DNA from 4 places in the Arthrobacter sp. TmT3-37 genome. Region 4 is predicted to be linked to each of the others. Evidence: riboswitches for the same ligand, from Rfam matches in the RefSeq annotation. Region 4 holds a riboswitch; each other region holds the start of a gene.

Region 1 (4,857 bases), on a different contig from region 4:
CCTCGGTGATGGCGGTCGGATCGGTCGCGGGCGCGCTCCTGTCCGCGCGCAGGGAACGGCCGCGCCTGCGATTCATCTTCGGCGCGTCGGCCGCCTTCGGGATCGCGTGCGTCCTGGCGGCCCTCGCACCGAACCTCTGGCTGTTCGGGCTCGCACTCGTGCCGGTGGGTCTCTTCGCGCTGACGCTGATGACCAGCGCCAACGCCTACGTGCAGACGACGACGGACCCCGCCATGCGCGGCCGGGTCATGGCCCTCTACTTCGCCATCTTCCTCGGCGGGACGCCGCTGGGCGCCCCCGTGGTGGGATGGGTCTCCGACATGTTCGGTCCGCGGTGGAGCCTGGGCGTGGCCGCCGCCTCCGGCATCATCGCCGCGGCCGCCGGCATCTTCTGGGCGTGGAGGTACCACGACGTCCGGTTGCGGTACGACCGCTCGGCACCCCGGCGGCTCCGCCTCGACCACGAGGCCGGCGCCGCGGACGGCAGCACCTGACCTGCTAGAGGAGGTGCTCGACCACGTGGTCGATGCAGGCGATGAGAGCCGAGACGTCGTCGGGCTCGATCGCCACGAAGGTGGCGACGCGCAGCTGGTTGCGCCCGAGCTTGCGGTACGGCTCGACGTCGACGATCCCGTTGGCCCGCAGGATCGCGGCGATCCGCGCGGCATCCACCGCATCGTCGAAGTCCACCGTCACGATGACGTTCGAGCGGTCCTCGGGACGGGTCACGTAGGGGCTCGCCACGGGGGAGGCGTCCGCCCAGGAGTACAGGCGTCCCGCTGAGTCCGCCGTGCGGGCGGCGGCGAAGGGCAGCCCGCCCTGGGCGTTGAGCCACTCCACCTGCGCGTCGAGCGTGACCAGGGTGGACAGCGACGGGGTGTTGTACGTCTGGTTCAGGCGCGAGTTGTCGATCGCCGTCTGGAGGTTGAGGAAGTCGGGGATCCAGCGGTCGCCGGCATCGATCCGGGCCGCCCGCTCCAGCGCTGCGGGGGAGAAGAGGCCCAGCCACAATCCGCCGTCGGAGGCGAAGTTCTTCTGCGGGGCGAAGTAGTAGACATCGGCCTCGGAGACGTCCACGTCGAGGCCGCCGGCCGCGGAGGTCGCGTCCACGAGGACCAGGGCGCCGTCGTCCGCGCCCTCGACCCGTCGAACGGGAGCCGCGACACCCGTCGACGTCTCGTTCTGCGGCCAGGCGTAGGTGTCCACGCCGGCTGCGGCCGCCGGATCGGGGCGCGTACCCGGCGGGGCCGTGATGATGTCCGATGCCTCGAGGAACGGCGCCCTGGTGGTGGCCGAGGCGAACTTGGAGCCGAACTCGCCGAAGGAGAGGTGCTGCGCCCTGTGCTCCACGAGTCCGAAGGTGGCGACATCCCAGAAGGCCGTCGAGCCGCCCACCCCGAGGACCACCTCGTATCCCTCGGGTGCGCCGAAGAAGGTGCTCAGACCGTCCCGCACGCGCCCGACGAGATCGCGCACGGGAGCCTGGCGGTGGGACGTGCCCAGCAGGACCCGTCCCGCGGACACGAGGGCGTCGATCTGTCCGCTCCGGACCTTGGACGGACCGGCGCCGAACCGGCCGTCCGACGGCAGGAGGTGCTCGGGGATGCGGGGCAGTTCGGTCATGGGTGCTCCAGCTGTTTCGGCGGCGGGTATCGCCCTCATTCTGCCCGAGGAGCCGGTGGCGCTCCATTTGTTAACGCCGCAGGCGGAGGATGCGGCGGGGACGCCGTCGCCGTCCCCGTCGATTGCCGGGGGAATCGCACCATGGGTTAACCTTGGGAGGCGTGGGGCGGAACAGGTCGTGGCGGCCGTGGACCCCCACCGGCGTGAGGCATCCCAGCCGCGCACCCGCACCGCACCAAGGAGCTGACCCGCATGACGGACCTCATCGACACCACCGAGATGTACCTGCGGACCATCCTTGAACTCGAGGAAGAGAACATCGTCGCCCTGCGGGCGCGCATCGCCGAACGGCTGCGCCACTCGGGACCCACGGTCTCCCAGACCATCGGCCGCATGGAGCGTGACGGACTGGTGGTCGTCTCGGGTGACCGGCACCTCGAGCTCACCGAGCTGGGACGGCACCGGGCCACCGGGGTCATGAGGAAGCACCGCCTCGCGGAACGCCTCCTGAGCGACGTCATCGGGCTCGACTGGGCCTACGTGCACGACGAGGCCTGCCGCTGGGAGCACGTGATGAGCGAACGCGTCGAGCGCAGGCTCTACGAACTCCTGGGCAAGCCCTCCGAATCGCCCTACGGGAATCCCATTCCCGGCCTCGAGGCCATCGGCGGCGTCCAGTCCGAACTCTTCACCGACGGCGTGGTCACCCTGCTCTCCGCCATGGGCACCTACTCGACCGAGAAGCCGGTCACGCTGGTGCGCCTGGCCGAGCCGATCCAGGTCGACCCGGAACTCCTGACCCAGCTCGACGAGGGCGGCCTGCGGCCGGGTGCACGCCTCAGCCTGGAGTCGGTGGGCGGGTACGTCTCCGTCCGCGTCCCCGGGGTGGAAGGTGCGCTCGAGCTGCCTCCGGAGGTCGCCTCGCACGTGTTCGTCTCCGTCGCATCCTGAGTCCGGCACGGCTCCGTCATCAATAACACACCATTCCGTGACCGTAACGTGACATACCGCGATATCTGAGGTAGCCTCCATCTTGTGCCAAATTCGCTCTAGATCCGGCACCCTCCTGCAAATCGCCTAGCTCTGCCATTGCCGGAGGTCCGTCCGCACCATCGCATGGCAGAGGCGGGGGAACCAATTTTCGGGTTTCTGTTCCAGAAATCCTTGGGGTTAAGTCGCTGTTTCCGCAGCGGCCGGGTGACTCCCATCCGAATCCGACAGCTCACCTCGCAGGCGTTGGGAGAGGCAATCCAACGTGTCCAAAAGCTCTTCGCCGGGCCGCCACCGCGCGCCCCGGGACGTCAGTCCGCTGACGGCCCTGTCCACAGCAGCAGCATCCAATGCCGGATCGGTCGGCCGCCAGGCAGCCGTCATCGTCGCGGCGTCGGGCCTGGTCCTGACCGCGGGACTGCCCGCCCAGGGTGCAACCGCCCCCGAGCGTGAAGTCCAGTCCTCCGCAGCGTTGACCGTGAGCCGCGTCGTGTCGGCCGAGGTCACCGTGCCGGCCACCGCGACGGTCTCCTTCGACCGCGTGGCCGTCGAGGTCACTCCTGCTCCCGAGGTCGTCGAGCCGCCGGCTCCCGTCGTCGAGGCCGAGCCCGCCGTCGTCGTCGAGGCTCCCGCCGTGGTCGTGGCGCCCGCTGCTCCCGTCGAGGTCGCTGCTGTCGAGGCCGCTCCCGCCGCGGCCGCTCCTGTCGAGGCCGCTCCCGTCGCACCCGCCGCCGTGGCGCCCGCACCGGTCGCCGTCGCCGAGCCAGTCGTCGCACCGGCACCCGCGCCTGTCCAGTCCTCCGGTGTCGCTGCCGGACTGGTCGCCTCTGCCTACGGCCAGATCGGCGTCGCCCAGGACTGCACCGCGATGGTCGAGACCGCCCTGCGCTCCGTCGGCAAGTCCGTCGGCGATCTCGCACCCGGCCAGTTCTTCCAGTTCGGCGACGTCGTCGGATCCCCCGCTGCGGGTGACCTGGTCATCACGGCGGGCCACGTCGCGATCTACGTCGGTAACGGCCAGGTCATCAGCGGTGGCCTCAACGGCATGAACACCGGCCTCCACAACCTCTCAGACCTTCCCGGCGCCGGCTTCGTCCGCGTCCGCTAGAACCCCTTCGGAGAAACCACCATGTCTTCACGCGCCATCATCGCCCGCCACCGCAGCGAAACCCAGGACACCGCCGGCCTCTCGGCCCTCGCCAAGGCCGTCACCACCGGCGGCATGGGCCGCCAGGCCGCCGTCATCGCCGCGGCCTCCGGCCTCGTCCTGACGAGCGGGGTCGCAGCCAACGCCGCGGACCTGCAGCCGCAGCGTGACGCCGCAGCGTCCAGCGTCACGGTCACCTCGGCCCGCGCGGCCGTCGTCGCCTCGTCCGAGATCGCCGTCGCCTTCAACATGACCCCGGTCAAGGTCACCGCCAAGCCGGTCGTCGTCGAGGCACCCGTCGCCGAGCCCGCCCCGGTCGTCGAGGCACCCGTCGCCGAGGCTCCGGCACCCGTCGTCGTCGAGGCACCCGTCGCCGACGCTCCGGCACCCGTCGTCGTCGAGGCGCCGGTCGCACCGGCTCCCGTCGCCGCGGCCGTCGCGGCCCCCGTCGCACAGGCCGCCCCGGTCGCCGTGGCTGCTCCCGCCCCGGCTCCTGCTCCCGCCCCGGCTCCTGCTCCCGCCCCGGCCGCCTCCTCCGGAGTCGCGGCGACCATCGCCGCCGCGGCCCAGGGCCAGCTCGGCGTCATGCAGGACTGCACGCGCCTGGTCAGCAACTCGCTCGCCGCCGCGGGCATCAACTTCCACGGCTGGCCGGCAGGCTACCTCTCCCTCGGCCGCACGGTGGGCGCAGGCGAGGCCATCCCGGGTGACCTCATCTACTACGCCGACGGCGGCATGGGCATGGCCCACATCGCTGTCTACATCGGTGGCGGCCAGGCCGTCCACGGCGGCTTCAACGGCAACACCACGGTGATCGCACCGGCAGAGCTCGGCTCGGGCGGCGTCTACATCCGCGTCGGCGGCTGATCACCCCAGCGACTCACGATCGAGGAACCGGCACGGACGTGCCGGTTCCTCCGTCGTTGGGCGGCGGTAGCCCGACGCCGTGCGGCGCGTCAACCCGTCCCCGCACCGGTTCGCCGCACGCCGGTCTCCGGCTTACCCTTGCAGTGTCAATCCGAAGCTCTTCTCCCGTACCCCGGGATGGCAACCGGTTGCGGGGAACAGGTCAGCAATGAGGCCACCGTATGCGCACT
Region 2 (4,857 bases), on a different contig from region 4:
ATCGAACGCGCCCTCCTCGCAGCCCGGGCCTTCGGCTGGCCGGGTCGGCGGATCAGTGCCGCTCCCCTGCCTGCCGCTAAGAAGAAGGCGCTGCGCGTCGAGGCGTCCCTGAACGACCTCCGTGCCGCCCGGCCGGTCGCCGGAGCACTGCGCGCCGCGCCCGCGCCGGACACCGACGCCGCCATCCTCTTCACCTCCGGGTCCACCGGTCCGGCCAAGGGCGTGGTGTACACGCACCGCCGGCTCTCGGCCATGCGCGACGCCGTGGAATCCACCCTCGGGCTGGGACCGGGCGCCTCACTCGTCGCAGGATTCGCACCCTTCGCCCTGCTCGGCCCGGCCCTCGGCGCGACGTCGGTGACCCCGGCCATGGACGTCACCGCCCCGCGGACCCTGACGGCGCGGGCACTGGCCGATGCCGCGGCCGCGATCGACGCCACCGTCGTCTTCGCGTCGCCGGCGGCGCTGCGCAACGTCCTAGCGACGTCGGCCAACCTCCCTGCGGCCGGCCGGGAGGCACTGGAGCGGATCACCCTGATGCTCTCCGCCGGGGCGCCGATCCCGGTACCGCTGCTCGAGGAGGTCCAGGCACTCGTCCCGTCCGCGGCCCTCCACACGCCCTACGGCATGACCGAGTCCCTCCTCGTCGCCGATATCGACCTCGACGGCATCCGGGCCGCCGCGACGGCGGCAGAGGCGGGACTGGACGGCGCCGGCAACGGCGTGTGCGTGGGTCTCCCGGTGCACGGCGCACGCGTCGCGGTCAGCCCGCTCGACGGCACGGGTGAGGCAACCGGCGAAGCCACCGGGACTCCCGGGGTGACGGGCGAGATCCTCGTCGACGCTCCGCACGTCAAGGATCGCTACTTCCGCCTCTGGCGCACCCAGGAGGACTCGGCACGGACGCGTCCGTGGCATCGCACCGGTGATGTCGGCCACTTCGACGCCGACGGCCGCCTCTGGGTCGAAGGACGGCTCGGCCACGTCATCACCGCACCGGGAGGGGTGGTGACCCCGGTGGGACTCGAGCAGTCGCTGGAGGCGCTCGACGGCGTCCGTCTCGCAGCTGTCGTCGGCGTCGGCCCCTCCGGCGCGCAGGCTGTGGTGGCGGTCGTCGAGACGACGACGCCGGGTCGTCGCCCCCGGCTCGCTGATGCGTCGCTCGCCGCTGCCGCCCGCGATGCGGCCGGCGTGCGCGGCGTGGACCTCGCTGCGGTCGTCTCGGTCCCCGCACTGCCGGTGGACATCCGGCACAATGCGAAGATCGACCGCGCACGCGTCGCGGCCTGGAGCGGACGGTTCCTCGCCGGCGGGCGGGCCGGCTCCCTGTGACCGTCCTCGTGACGGGCGCCAGCGGCATGCTCGGCCGCGCGGTCGCCGGACAGCTCCTCGCCGACGGCCACGACGTACGGTGCTTCCAGCGCCGCCCGTCGGGTATCGTCGGGGCCGCCGACGTCCTGGGCTCCATCGAGGACGACGCGGCGGTGGCCGCCGCGGTCCGGGGGTGCGACGCCGTGATCCACCTCGCGGCGAAGGTCTCCTTCACCGGCCGCGCCGCCGACTTCGACAGGACCAACGTGGACGGGACCCGGCGCCTGCTCGATGCCGCCCGGCGCGCCGGCATCCCCGACGTCGTCCACGTCTCCTCGCCCTCCGTGGCGCACGACGGCACGTCCCTGGTCGGCGCGTCCGCCGGTCCGGCGGACCCAGGGACCGCACGAGGCGACTACGCCCGGACCAAGGCCGCGGCGGAGGTGCTGGCGCTGGGACGCTCCACGGCGTCGTTCCGCGTCGCCGCGGTGCGCCCGCACATCGTCTGGGGACCCGGTGACACGCAGCTCGTCGAGCGCGTCGTCGACCGGGCCCGGCGGGGACGGCTGCCGCTGCTCGACGGTGGCACCGCACTGATCGACACCACCTACGTGGACAACGCGGCGTCGGCGATCGTCGCCTGCCTCGCCCGTATCGGCGAGGCGCAGGGCCAGGCCTTCGTCGTGACCAACGGCGAGCCGCGGCCCATCGCGGAGCTGCTCGCAGGGATCTGCCGCGCCGCCGGCGTCCGCCCACCGGCATGGTCGGTGCCCGGATCGGTAGCACGGGCGGCGGGGACGGTCATCGAACGCGCCTGGCTGGCGCTCGGCCGCGCCGAGGAGCCGCCCATGACCCGCTTCCTGGCCGAACAGCTGTCCACCGCACACTGGTTCGACCAGCGGCGGACCCGGGCCGTGCTCGACTGGACGCCGGCGGTCAGCATCGACCAGGGGTTCCAGCGCCTCGCGGCGCACTACGGCGGCTGAGGACTCCGGCCCCCGGGCGGGAACGCGCCGCCACCGCCTCTCCCCGGGTACGCGGAAGGGCGGGATGCCCGGCATCCCGCCCTTCCGCGTACCTGTACCTGGGACGACCGGCTGACGCCGGTCGCGATTCCTAGCGGGTGTAGTACCCGTCCACCGACATGGCGTTGACCGAGTGCACCAGCGTGCCCTGCGAGGGGTTCAGGGCGCTGACCATCTGGCCGTTGCCGAGGTAGATACCGACGTGGCTTCCACCGTTCTGGCTCACCAGGTCGCCCGGCTGCGGGTTGCTGGTGGGGGTGAGAGCAGCGAACTGCGACCAGGTGGTGCGCGGCAGGCTGATGCCGTTCTGCGCGTAGACCCACTGCACGAAGCCGGAGCAGTCCCAGCCGCCGAACGAGGTTCCGCCGTACACGTAGCCCGAGCCGATGCCCTGCATGGCCGTGCCGACGATGCCTCCGCCGGCGGGGCTGATCGAGGCGGACTGCGTGCTGAGTCCGGTGGTGTTCCCCGAGAAGACCGCGGGTGCTGCCACGGGTGCGGGTGCCGCCACGGGTGCCGGTGCCGCGATCGCTGCGGGGGCAGCGACGATCGTTGCGGACTGGGCGGAGTACTGCTGGGGAGCGGCAGTGCCGGTGAGCGCGAGGGCCTGGCCCGGGTAGATGACCGAGCTGTAGCCGAGTCCGTTGGCCGTGAACAGGGTGTCGAGGCTGACGCCGTGCGAGGCAGCGATGCTGCCCAGCGTGTCGCCGGCCTGGACGGTGTAGGTGCCCGCCGCGACGGTGGACGCCGCGACCTGCTCGGGTGCGGCCTGCAGGGTGATCTCGCCTGCGGCACTCGCGGGGAGCGCTGCGCCGAACATGATCCCGGATGCTGCGACGACGACGGCGGCGGGCTTGCCGGCCACCGAAGCACTCGCGGAGATCGCGCGGGAGGCGGTGAGAAGGGGGTTGGTGCGCGTGGGGACGGCCCGGTGGCGCGCTGAAGTGCTCTTGGACATAATCATGCCTTTCCCAATGCCTGCGAAGTTAGCTGTCGGGTTCGGATGGGACATCCGGACGTGCTGTTCTCGTTCCAGCGAACATGCGCTGGTCGACGCGCGTCTTTACCCCTAGGACTCAGGACTGAGTCCGCTATCGGTTCCCCCGCCCCTGTCGAATGTGTAGTGCGAACGGTCCGTCCTCATCGACAGGGTTAGGCAGAGTGAGGAGGGGCGCCCCTCCGTTGTGGAGCAGGCGCGGGGTCAACGGTACCCGTTGAGCTTCCGGTTGTCACGTTTGGGTTACGGCGCCGACGGTGCCATAATCCCCCCGCGCCGACTAGGCCCGAGCGTTCCGCGGCCTCGGCTGGCAGTACGGGCAGAGGGACGATGACCTGTTCATGAAGGCTTCGCGCCGGATGAGGGTCGAGCGCCCTTCGGCTGCGCAGCGACGGCAGGGTTGCCCGGCACGGCCGTAGGCTTCGAGGTCGCGGGCGAAGTAGCCCGACGCGCCGTTGACGTTGACGTACAGTGCGTCGAAACTCGTGCCGCCGGCGTCCAGGGCCCGGGTCATGACCGTGGTGACCGCCTCGACGATACGGAGGGTGTCGGGACGGCGCAGAGTGTCCGTGGGGCGCGCGTAGTGGAGTCTCGCCGCCCACAGCGCCTCGTCCGCGTAGATGTTGCCGATCCCCGAGATGAGGCCCTGGTCGAGGAGGGCGCGCTTGAGGCCCGTCCTCCGCTCGCGGAGACGCCGGTGGAAGGATTCGACGGAGAACGCGGGGTCAAGGGGGTCACGCGCGATGTGTGCGGCCTGATGCGGGACGAGGGGCAGGTCCGTGTCTCCGCGACCACCCGGCGCGCCGTCGGCGGTGGGCTCGAGATCGGCGACGAACATGCCCCCGAAGATCCTCTGGTCGACGAAGCGGAGGTCGGCGGGGAGCGGGGCACCCTCGTCGTCGACGGCGGTGGAGAGCCGAAGGCGAACCTTCAGGTGTTTCTCGAGGGGGGCCTCCGGCTCCTCGATGAGCAGCTGGCCGCTCATGCCGAGGTGCGCCATCAGTGCGACGTGCGAGACGTCACGTGGGGCGTCCGGGTCCTGGAGGGTCATCCAGAGGAACTTCCCGCGCCGCACCACGTCCGTGACGCGTGCTCCGGTGACGTTGCCACGGAAGTCCTCGACGCCTGCGACGTGGCGTCGCAGCGACCGCGGGTCCACCACCTCGACGGCCTCGACGGTACGGCCCGTGACCCAGCGCGCCAGCCCACGCCGTACCACCTCGACCTCGGGCAGTTCAGGCACTCAGGGTCCGGGGGGCGCTGCGGGCGCGTCGTGCGGTTCGCCGTCGGGCGTCGTCCCGGCCCCGGGTGCGAGCAGCTTCCAGGAGGCGGCAGCAGCCTCCTGCTCCGCCTCCTTCTTCGAGTGGCCGCACCCGGAGCCGTACTCGACGCCGCCGATCACGAGGCGCGCGGTGAACGTACGGGCGTGGTCGGGACCGGCGCCCACCACCTGGTAGTCGATCAGGCCGAGCCGGCGGGCGGCCGCGGTCTCCTGGATGCGGGTCTTCCAGTCCGTGCCTTCGC
Region 3 (4,857 bases), on a different contig from region 4:
GCTCGCACTCGCGCAGTCCTGGCTGTTCCTCGTCGCGGCCGAACTCATCGCGTCGTCGATGGGACTCGGCTTCCTGCTGACGGACTCGCAGCAGAACGGCCGCGTGGACCGCATCATCCTCGCCATCATCCTGCTGGCCGTGATCGGCAAGACCACCGACGCCCTCCTGGGCATCGCCGAGCGCTGGGCGGTGCGCAAGTGGGCGTAGGGACGATGACGCCGAAAGGACAGGCCGCGCTGCAGGACGAGGCCGAACGGCTCGCGTTCTGGGCCGAGCAGGCCGCCCGGCTCGAGTGGCAGGACCCCTGGGACACCCTGCACACCTTCGAGAAGGCGACCCCGCAGGAGGACGGGACGCTCAGCGTCCCCGTTCTCGAGTGGTTCTCCGGTGGCACGCTCAACGTCGCCGCCAACTGCGTCGACCGCCATGTGCGGGCCGGTCGGGGTGACCGCGCTGCCCTACACTTCGAGGGCGAACCGGGTGACCGCCGCACTGTCACCTACGCGCAGTTGCAGGACGAGGTCTCACGGGCCGCGAACGCACTGCTGGCCCTCGGGATCGGCAAGGGCGACCGCGTGGTGATCTATCTCCCGGTCCTCGTCGAGACGGTCGTGGTCACCCTCGCGTGCGCCCGGATCGGCGCCGTGCACTCCCTCGTGTTCGGCGGGTTCTCGGCGGAGGCACTGCGCTTCCGGGTGGAGGACACCGGGGCCAAGCTGCTCGTCACCACCGACGGCCAGTACCGCCGGGGGACGGCCGTGCCTGTGAAGGACAACGCCGACGCCGCGGTATCAGGTCGGAACAGCATCGAGCACGTGCTCGTGGTGCGCCGCACCGGTTCCGACGTCAGCTGGACCGGAGGCAGGGACGTCTGGTGGCACGACGTCGTCGACACCGCGTCACCGCACCACGAACCGGAGGCCTTCGACGCCGAGACGCCCCTGTTCATCATGTACACCTCGGGGACCACGGGTAAGCCGAAGGGCCTCGTGCATACGTCCGGCGGCTACCTCACGCAGGCGTCGTGGAGCTTCGAGCACCTCTTCAGCAACCCCGATCCGGCCCTGCGGGATCGCGACGTCCACTGGTGCACCGCTGACCTGGCCTGGGTCACCGCGCACACCTACGAGCTGTACGGGCCGCTCTCCAACGGTGCCACGCAGGTCCTCTTCGAGGGCACACCGAACACGCCGCACCCGGGCCGCCACTTCGAGATCATCGAACGCTACGGCGTCACGAGCTACTACACGGCGCCGACGCTGGTCCGGTCACTGATGGGCTGGTTCCCCGACGGCGTCCCGGCCGGCTACGACCTCTCGAGCATCCGCGTGCTGGGCACCGTCGGCGAGGCGGTCAATCCCGAGGCGTGGCGCTGGTTCCGGAGGAACCTCGGCCGCGACGAGGTGCCCGTCGTCGACACCTGGTGGCAATCCGAGACCGGAGCCACCGTCCTCTCCCCCAGCCCCGGGGACACCGACTTCAAGCCCGGATGCGCCGCTCGCGCCCTTCCCGGGGTCAGCACGCGCATCGTCGACGACGAGGGCCGACCGGTGCCTCCCGGCGTGCAGGGCCTGATCGTGGTGGATCGCCACGGCCCGGCCATGGCCCGCACCGTCTGGGGGGATCCCCAGCGCTACCTCGATTCCTACTGGCGGAAGTTCGCCGCGCAGGGCTGGTTCCTGGCGGGCGACGGCGCGCGGTACGACGACGACGGCGACACCTGGATCCTCGGGCGCGTGGACGACGTCATCAACGTGTCGGGCCACCGGCTGTCCACCATCGAGATCGAGTCGGCGCTGGTGGCCCACCCCCTGGTGACGGAGGCCGGCGTCTGCCCCGTGACGGATCCGCTGACGGGCCACGCGATCGCCGCGTTCGTGGTGCTCTCGGCAGGGGCGGACGCATCCGGCGACGTCACCGCGGCCCTGCGCTCGCACGTGGCGGGCGCCATCGGACCCATCGCCCGTCCCTCGTCCGTCGTCGTCGTCCCCGACGTGCCCAAGACACGCTCCGGGAAGATCATGCGGCGCCTGCTCACCCAGCTCCATGAGGGCACGGCCCTCGGGGATACGACGTCCCTGCAGAACGAGGGCTGCATCCCCGGCATCCAGGCAGCCCTGGCGGCGCGGGGCTGAGCCCCCGCGTCGGTCGGCGCCTCGGTCGAGCGTTAAAGAAAGGAAGCGGCAGGGCCCCGTCCAAGCACCTGCCGCTTCCCGCGTGTGGTCCGTCGGGTTGCTAGCCGGCAACCCGGACGAAGGATGCTCCCGGCAGGTCCGAGAGGGGGTGCTGCATGGTGAGGTTCGACCCGTTCATGCCGCTGCTGATGACCTGGCCGCCGCCGACATAGATGGCCACGTGGCCCGCCGTGATGACGATGTCGCCGGCAGCAGGGGTGGCCACCGTGGAACCGAACTGGAAGAACTGCGAGGGACCGAGGTCTCCCACGGAGATACCCGCTGCCCGCAGGGCGTTCTCGACCAGTACGGTGCAGTCCTGGATCGCGCCGGCCTGCAGCTGCGCCTGGGCGGACGCCACGAGGGTGCCGGCGACGCCGCTGGATGCCACCGGCGTGATGTCTGCCGAGGCGAGGTACACGCCCGAGCCGGCCGCGGTCGACACAGCCGGCGTCGGGGCGACGACGGCTGCCAGCTGGACCTCCGCCGCGGGAGCGACGACGGCTGCCTGCTGGACCTCGGCGGCGGGAGCGACGGCCACGGGGACCGACACGGCCTGGGCAGGAGCCTGCGCCGCACCGCTCGCGGGGATCACCACGGTGTCACCGGGGAAGATGATCGAGGCGAGGGAGAGCCCGTTGGCCGCGAGGACGGCCGTCAGGTCGGCGCCGTAGGTCGCTGCGATGCCACCGAGGGTGTCACCGGCGACGACGGTGTGGGTTGCATCGGCTGCGGGAGCGACTGCTGCGGCGGGCGCCGCTGCGGGTGCTGCGACGGCTGCGGGGGCGGTCGCACCCTGCTCGGTGTAGGAGCCGGCGTGCGCGGTGCCGACAGCGCTGAGCGCGAGGCCCGAGGTGATGGCGACGACGGCGACGGGGCGGCCGACGGTGGTGGCGTGCGCCTTGGCTGCCTGCGACAGTCCCTGCATCGCGAGGTTGCCGTCGACTGCGGCACGGTGGCGCGCAGGGGAAATCTTTCGGAACATGGATGAATACCTCTCCCATGCCTGCGGGGTGAGCTGTCGGGTTCGGATGGGAGTCACCCGGCCGCGGCCAGCGCCGTATTCGGCGATATTCTGCGACTTAACCCCGAGGACGCCGGCAGGAGGGCCGCACGCCCGGTGGAACTGTGGTTCCCCCGTCCCCGCCTCGGTGTTTGCGAACGAATCCCGATCGGCGGCAGGGCTCGGCAATCCGTCCGGGAGCGCCTCACTCCGGCGGAGGCACCCGATGACGATACCCAGTGCTCCTCCGGTTTGTCACATTTCCGTAACGGCGCGTACCCTACGCGCCGGTGCGGAACGACCACCAGCGACGCCCGGCGGCGAGCGTGCCACCCGCGCTGAACGCGAGCAGGACGATCTGCTGCAGGTAGAACCAGCGGCTCTCGACCGCACTTGCGCCGCCCGCGCCCAGCGCGATGCTGGTGGCCAGGGTGACGGTCAGCACGAGACCCACCCAGGAGAGCGTGCTCCAGAGCATCCGTTCCCGCAGGCGGCCCGCAGATTTCCAGCTGTCCATCCCCTCAGCGTAGGCGTCCGGAGAGCGTGCGCGGCCCACGGACCGCGCACGCTCTCCGGTCCGCTACGGCCGCACGGGTGCGCTGGCGTTCGCGATCAGGTCCAGCGCCTGCTCGGGGAACCAGGCACCGGCCGCAGGATCCACGCGGCCCCACTCCGGGTCCATGCCCCCGTTGTCCGTCAGGCCGCGACTGCACTCCCCGTCGGACTCTCCCGGGACCTTGATCCAGAGGAAGGCGTCGGCGAGTTCGTTGCCCGTGTCGGAGGTCGGGAGGTAGCCGAGTCCGCGGCCCGGAGGATTGCACCAGACCTGGGGATCCGGGTAGGCGACCGACGGGACCCAGGGGCCCCGTCCGTTGCGGCTCGTGTCGATCACGAAGTGTGCGAGCTCGTCCGACGACGGTGCGTTCGGAGCACCGGCGACGTGCTGCGCGTACCACGCGTCCGTCAGCCCCCAGGTGGAGAAATCGGCCGGCGAGGCCGGGTAGTACTGGCTGGCGCAGGATCCGTAGGCCCCGGGGTCGATCTCGGTGGCGTAGTGGATGCACTGCGACACCCAGCTGCCGAACTTCAGCTGCCGCTCGGTGAGCTCGTAGTTGGAGACGTTGAGGAAGAAGCCGTCGGCCTTCTGTACGCCGGCCTTCACGAGCCGGCTCGAGATCTCGCCCGTACCGAGCCAGGCGCTGTGGGTGCCGTCGAGGTAGACCTTGGTGTCGGGCAGTGCCTGGAGGCGGTCCACCGCGTAGTTGAGCATCTCGAAGCGTTCCGCTGCAGCGCTCGCGGCGTCCGCCTCTGCCGGCTGGCACCACTCGAGGGCGCCGTCGAGCCCGCGGTACCAGGGGATGATGCCGAGGCCGTCCGGTTCGAGGATCACCATCGCCGCCCTGTCCTGGATCCCGGCGGCGAGCGCGTCGATCCAGGCCTTGTAGCCGGCGACGTCGGTCGCGCCGCCGGCGGAGTACTGCGAGCAGTCGCGGAAGGGCAGGTTGTAGGCCGCCAGTACGGGGACCTGTCCCTTGCCCGCGGCGCGGTGCGTCGTGTTGCGCACCTGCTGGGTGACGGCCTTCGGATCGCTCCCGGTGACCCAGACGGCCTGCGGCGTCGAGACCAGGGCACCGAGGCTGTCGGCGGTGGCACGATCACCCGAGGCTCGCAGGTCGGCG
Region 4 (4,857 bases):
GTGATGGCCGATGCCGAGCCGGTCTTGACGGTGTCGAAGAGACTGATCAGTCCTTCGGGTGTCCCGTCGAGGGCGACCCAGACCACTGTGGCTCCTGCTTGCTGCAGGGAAGTCAGGCAAGCGCGGTGGTCAGCGGTGATCGTGATGTTGTTCTCGGTCAGCCAGGTCGCGGTCCCAGCCACTACAGTGCGGCCGTTGACGGTGCCGCGCACGCCTCCGCCTGCCGCGCTGGTGAAGTCCTCGACGGCAGCGAGCCGGCCCTGACGGGCTGCTGCTGCGGCTATGGCTTCAGCGATGGGGTGCTCACTGGCTGCTTCCACAGCCCCGGCGACGGCCAGTACGTCGTCCTCGCTCAGGGAACCCAGAGGGCTGACGGCGGTGACGGAAAGCCTGCCGGCGGTGACGGTCCCGGTCTTGTCGAGCACGATCGTATTTACGGTGCGCGTGTCCTCCAGGACCTGGGGCCCCTTGATGAGGATGCCCAGCTGCGCGCCCCGGCCGGTTCCGGTGAGCAGGCCGACCGGTGTTGCCAGGCCAAGGGCGCACGGGCAGGCGATCACGAGGACGGCGACGGCCGCGGTGAACGCTGAGCCCGTATCCCCGGTGAGGACCATCCACATCACGAAGGTCAGGACGGCGATGAGCAAAACGATGGGCACGAAGACTGCGCTGATGCGGTCAGCGAGCCTGGCGATCGGTGCTTTGCCGCTCTGCGCGGCGCTGACGAGGCGTCCCATTTGCGCCAGGGTTGTCTCGCTGCCGACCCTGGTGGCTTTGACCAGCAGGCGTCCGCTGGTGTTCATCGTCGCGCCGATCACCGTGTCATCCGGGCCGACCTCGGTGGGAACGGACTCACCGGTGATGAGGGAAGTGTCGATCGCGCTGCGGCCCTCGATGACGAAACCGTCGGTGGCTACCTTTTCGCCCGGCCGGACGACGAAGACGTCTCCGGGAGTCAGGGATGCTGTCGGAACTTTCACTTCTACCCCGTCGCGCAGGACGGTTGCTTCCTTCGCGCCAAGGTTCAGCAGTGCTTTGAGCGCGTTTCCTGCGCGCTGTTTTGCGTTGGCTTCCAGGAACCGGCCCAGCAGCAGGAAGGTTGTGACGACGGCCGCCACTTCGAAGTAGAGGCTGTGGGCGCTCATGTCCATGCCGGTGTGGGCGGTCAGCATCGGATCAGCGATGAGCTGCCAGGTGGAGTACAGGAATGCCGCGGCGACACCGATGGACACCAGGGTGTCCATGGTGGATGAGAGGTGGCGGGCGTTGATTGCGGCCGCCCGGTGGAACGGCCAGGCCGCCCAGGTGACCACGGGCAGGGAAAGGAGAAGGGCAGCCCACCCCCAGTGCGGGAACTGGGTTGCGGGCAGCATCGAGATGATCGTTACCGGGATGGTGAAACCGGCTGCGATGATGAGGCGCCGTTTCAGGGACCTGATTTTTCTCTCCGCGGCTGAGACTTTCGCGTCATCCCCGGACGTGGCGGCGTCAACGGTTTCCCGTGATTCGGCGAATCCGCCTAGCCCCGACGGCGCGTTCCCCTCCGGTCCCGGACCGAGCCGGTGGCCGGGCTCGGCTACACCGTCAGAGTCATCGCCGGCACCAGTAGACGAAGGACCTGCAGGGGTGGCCACGCGGGTTGCCGTGGCTTCGGTAGGGGCCGGTCGAGCCGGTTGGCCGGCGCTGCGTAGGGTCGCCTTGTAGCCGATGGCGTTGACGGTGTCGATGATCTGGGAGACGCTCACGCCCTCGGGTACCGTGACGGTCGCGGACTCGAGTGGGAGATTCACCGAGGCCTGAACGCCCTCGATTTTCCCGAGCTTACGTTCCACCCGGCTTACGCAGGACGCGCAGGTCATGCCCTCGATGTCGAGATCGATGATCTGTCCGGCGGTGGTGCCCACGCCTGTGTCGGTGCTCATGCGTCTAGTTCCTTGCCGTGGCTTCGATGACGTGCTGTGGGTGAGGTGCCTCTGGTGAGGCACGGTGCTCGATGGCACCGCTGGACGAGGTCGGGATGTACTGCTTCGCTGGCCCTGTCCTACCGCTTGCCTGGCGGTGCCAGGGGTTCATTGCAGTAATGGCGCCCGAAGATCCTCGTGCCGACTCCTCCGCTAAGGTGGACTGTGCCCTGCACGGGTGCGGTGGGGATCCCGTTCGGGATGCAGGCTGTGGTGGGGTGAGGGTCAGCTGTTGACGACCGTGTAACCGGCGGTCTCTACTGCTTTGCTCAGCACTGTCGGATCGGGCTCCGCGTCGGCGGTGATCGTCGCTGTGGAGACCCCACCGACGTTGAGCTGCACCTCGACCTCCTCGACCCCGGGCACGCCGGAGAGTTCCTCCTTGACCGACGAGACGCAGTGGCCACAGGTCATACCGGTGATGTTGATGGTCGTTTGCATGGGATGTTCTCTTTCTCGGCAGTAAGGGGGGAATGGGATCTGGCACCCGGCAGGGTTGCCCGGAGCCGGCAGGGCTGCCGGCGGACCGTCAACGAAGCAGTCGGCTGATCGCGTCGGTCGCTTCCTTGACCTTCGCGTCGACGGCGGCGGAATCCCCGGACTGGGTGGATTCATGGGCGGCTCCGACAACGCAGTGCGCAATGTGCTCTTCGAGCAAGCCGATGCTCACCGCGTGCAGGGCCTTATTGATAGCCGCGACCTGGGTGAGGATGTCGATGCAGTATTTGTCTTCATCGACCATGCGGGCGATACCGCGCACCTGGCCCTCGATGCGCTTGAGCCTGCGGAGGTAGGCGTCCTTGTCCGCGGTGTATCCCCGCTGAACGAGAGCCTCAATTTCGGTGGTCACGTCGTTCCTTTCGACAACAAAAATATATACCCCTTGGGGGTATATAAACAAGAGGGGTGAGGTGAGATCTTCTTCACGCCTTCATCATCCCCTGTTTCGCTCTGGAAAGGTGCCTCAGGCTACGGGAGTGCGGGTGCGCCCTTGACATGGCGGGCTGCCGCAAAGCCTGCCCCTGGCCACGCTTCCACGGAGCGCGGCGTGTCGCGCCCGGCGTTTCCCTCGCGTTCGTTACCCCAACGTGACATTTCATACCAGCGGGGGGTATTGTCATCGAGTGTTCACAGCACCAGCTGGAACACTCCCGGGCAGAATGCCGAGTCCTGCCGCTGCCGGGGATACGTCCGTTCATATCCGTATGGCAGGAACGGGGGACCCAAGATGTATGGGCCACTACGCGTGGTCCTTGGGGTTAAGTCGCTTCATTTCCGTCCATTGGGATGAAGCGGCCGGGTGCACTCCCATCCGAACCCGACAGCTCACCCCGCAGGCATGGGAGAGGCAACCGACGCATGTCACGAATCACTTCAGCGCGCCACCGCGCCACCGTCAATCACTCGATCGCCCTTGAAGGGCTGTCCTATTCCGCGAAGACCGGCGCTGTAGCGCTGGGCAAGCCGGCCATCATCGCAGCTGCGACCGGCGGTATCGTCTTCGCTGTAGGAGCTCCCGCCCAGGCCGGAACCTACACGCAGGAAGCAGCCAGCACTACCGTTCAGGCTCCCGTCACCGCAGCACCTGTTACGGCGGCTCCCGCTGCAGCAGCCGGCGTCCACACCGTCGTTGCAGGTGACACCATGGGTGGCATCGCCGCCCTGCATGGCATCAGCGTCGACGCGCTCCTGGCGCAGAACGGCCTGTCCTACGCCTCGGTCATCTACCCGGGCCAGCAGATCACCCTTTCCGGTGCTTCCGCTGCTTCGACGTGGGCCCCGGCCGCCGTCAGCCCTGCTGCTGTGCCCGCCGCAGCACCGGCAACCCAGGCCTCCTACACCGCCCCGGCCCCTGCAGCTGCCATTGCTCCTGTAGCGGCTCAGCCCACCTACTCCCTGGCCTCGGCTGCCATCACCCCGATCCAGCCGTCGGCTCCCGCCGGCGATGTCTCGGCAAGCGGTGTCGGTGCGGCCCTGGTCGCCTCGGCCTACGGCCAGCTCGGCTCCATCCAGGACTGCACCATCCTCGTCGAGCGGGCCCTGCGCTCGATCGGCCTGAACGTAGGGGACCTCGGCCCGACACAGTTCTACCAGTACGGCACGGTCGTCTCCACGCCCGCCCCCGGTGACCTGGTCATCCGCCCCGGCCACATCGGCATCTACGTCGGCAACGGCGAAGTCATCAGCAGCGGCATGAACGGTGCGAACCTCACCATCAAGCACCCCCTGTCGGACCTCGCCGGTTCGTCCTTCGTGCGCGTCAACGGCTAACACCCGCTGACCTGAACGCCGTCTCCATAGACTGAGGAAGCGGCAGGTGCCCTGGACGGGGGCGCCTGCCGCTTTTTCTCTGCCCAAAACACCCCACGCCGCTGTCCGCTCCTTATGAGCGCTCACCGGAAGCGGACCTATGGACGTACCTATGGACGTAGTACCAAGCCGTCCACGATCACGCCGACCAGACTGCGGGCTGCATCGGCAGAGGGCAGGGCTGCGGCCGCATTCACAGCGTGCAGGCTGAACAGGGCAAGCTCCCGCGGGGCAATGTCCGAGCGGATACCTCCTCCGGCCTCCTGCGCGCCAGTTTTTACGGCGCTTCCAATCAAGGCCTCAAGAAAGTCGCGCAGATGCTCCTGCGCCTGGGCAGCATGTGGACCTTGGTGCAAGAACGCGGGCGCCTCCGACCTGGATGCTTGCTGCAACATCACCGCGTACGCCTCAAGTACCGACGTCAGCGTCTGAAGCGGGTCCCCACTTCGTTCCGCATGAACGCGCACCTGATCAAGATGAACCAGATGCTGATTCACCTGCCGCTCGTGCCACGCCGCGAGCAACGCTTCCACATCCGGGAAGTACTTATAGAGGGTCGCCCGGGAGATTCCGGCCACGTCAGCAA

Evidence for each region. Region 4 has a riboswitch for cyclic di-AMP ahead of ACX80U_RS18890 (C40 family peptidase). Riboswitches for the same ligand answer to the same signal wherever they lie in the genome.
Region 1: another riboswitch for cyclic di-AMP. It lies ahead of ACX80U_RS02990 (NlpC/P60 family protein); the one in region 4 lies ahead of ACX80U_RS18890 (C40 family peptidase).
Region 2: another riboswitch for cyclic di-AMP. It lies ahead of ACX80U_RS08775 (C40 family peptidase); the one in region 4 lies ahead of ACX80U_RS18890 (C40 family peptidase).
Region 3: another riboswitch for cyclic di-AMP. It lies ahead of ACX80U_RS13620 (LysM peptidoglycan-binding domain-containing protein); the one in region 4 lies ahead of ACX80U_RS18890 (C40 family peptidase).

What each region holds. Positions count from the first base shown of each region.
Region 1 covers NZ_JBTNDU010000002.1:23,990-28,846, forward strand. Annotated here, with positions in the region: gene ACX80U_RS02975 (MFS transporter) at 1-494, shown strand, start outside; gene serC (phosphoserine transaminase) at 499-1,623, opposite strand; gene ACX80U_RS02985 (metal-dependent transcriptional regulator) at 1,876-2,574, shown strand; cyclic di-AMP (ydaO/yuaA leader) riboswitch at 2,704-2,873, shown strand; gene ACX80U_RS02990 (NlpC/P60 family protein) at 2,879-3,721, shown strand; gene ACX80U_RS02995 (NlpC/P60 family protein) at 3,743-4,627, shown strand; gene ACX80U_RS03000 (HNH endonuclease) at 4,849-4,857, shown strand, end outside.
Region 2 covers NZ_JBTNDU010000005.1:33,913-38,769, reverse strand. Annotated here, with positions in the region: gene ACX80U_RS08785 (alpha/beta fold hydrolase) at 1-1,332, shown strand, start outside; gene ACX80U_RS08780 (NAD-dependent epimerase/dehydratase family protein) at 1,329-2,297, shown strand; gene ACX80U_RS08775 (C40 family peptidase) at 2,428-3,294, opposite strand; cyclic di-AMP (ydaO/yuaA leader) riboswitch at 3,297-3,481, opposite strand; gene mutM (bifunctional DNA-formamidopyrimidine glycosylase/DNA-(apurinic or apyrimidinic site) lyase) at 3,614-4,576, opposite strand; gene rnc (ribonuclease III) at 4,577-4,857, opposite strand, start outside.
Region 3 covers NZ_JBTNDU010000011.1:59,155-64,011, reverse strand. Annotated here, with positions in the region: gene ACX80U_RS13630 (ABC transporter permease) at 1-208, shown strand, start outside; gene acs (acetate--CoA ligase) at 214-2,136, shown strand; gene ACX80U_RS13620 (LysM peptidoglycan-binding domain-containing protein) at 2,237-3,160, opposite strand; cyclic di-AMP (ydaO/yuaA leader) riboswitch at 3,164-3,345, opposite strand; gene ACX80U_RS13615 (hypothetical protein) at 3,459-3,695, opposite strand; gene ACX80U_RS13610 (glycoside hydrolase family 6 protein) at 3,759-4,857, opposite strand, start outside.
Region 4 covers NZ_JBTNDU010000026.1:14,446-19,302, forward strand. Annotated here, with positions in the region: gene ACX80U_RS18875 (heavy metal translocating P-type ATPase) at 1-1,922, opposite strand, end outside; gene ACX80U_RS18880 (heavy-metal-associated domain-containing protein) at 2,187-2,402, opposite strand; gene ACX80U_RS18885 (metal-sensitive transcriptional regulator) at 2,491-2,811, opposite strand; cyclic di-AMP (ydaO/yuaA leader) riboswitch at 3,147-3,314, shown strand; gene ACX80U_RS18890 (C40 family peptidase) at 3,321-4,232, shown strand; gene ACX80U_RS18895 (TetR/AcrR family transcriptional regulator) at 4,382-4,857, opposite strand, start outside.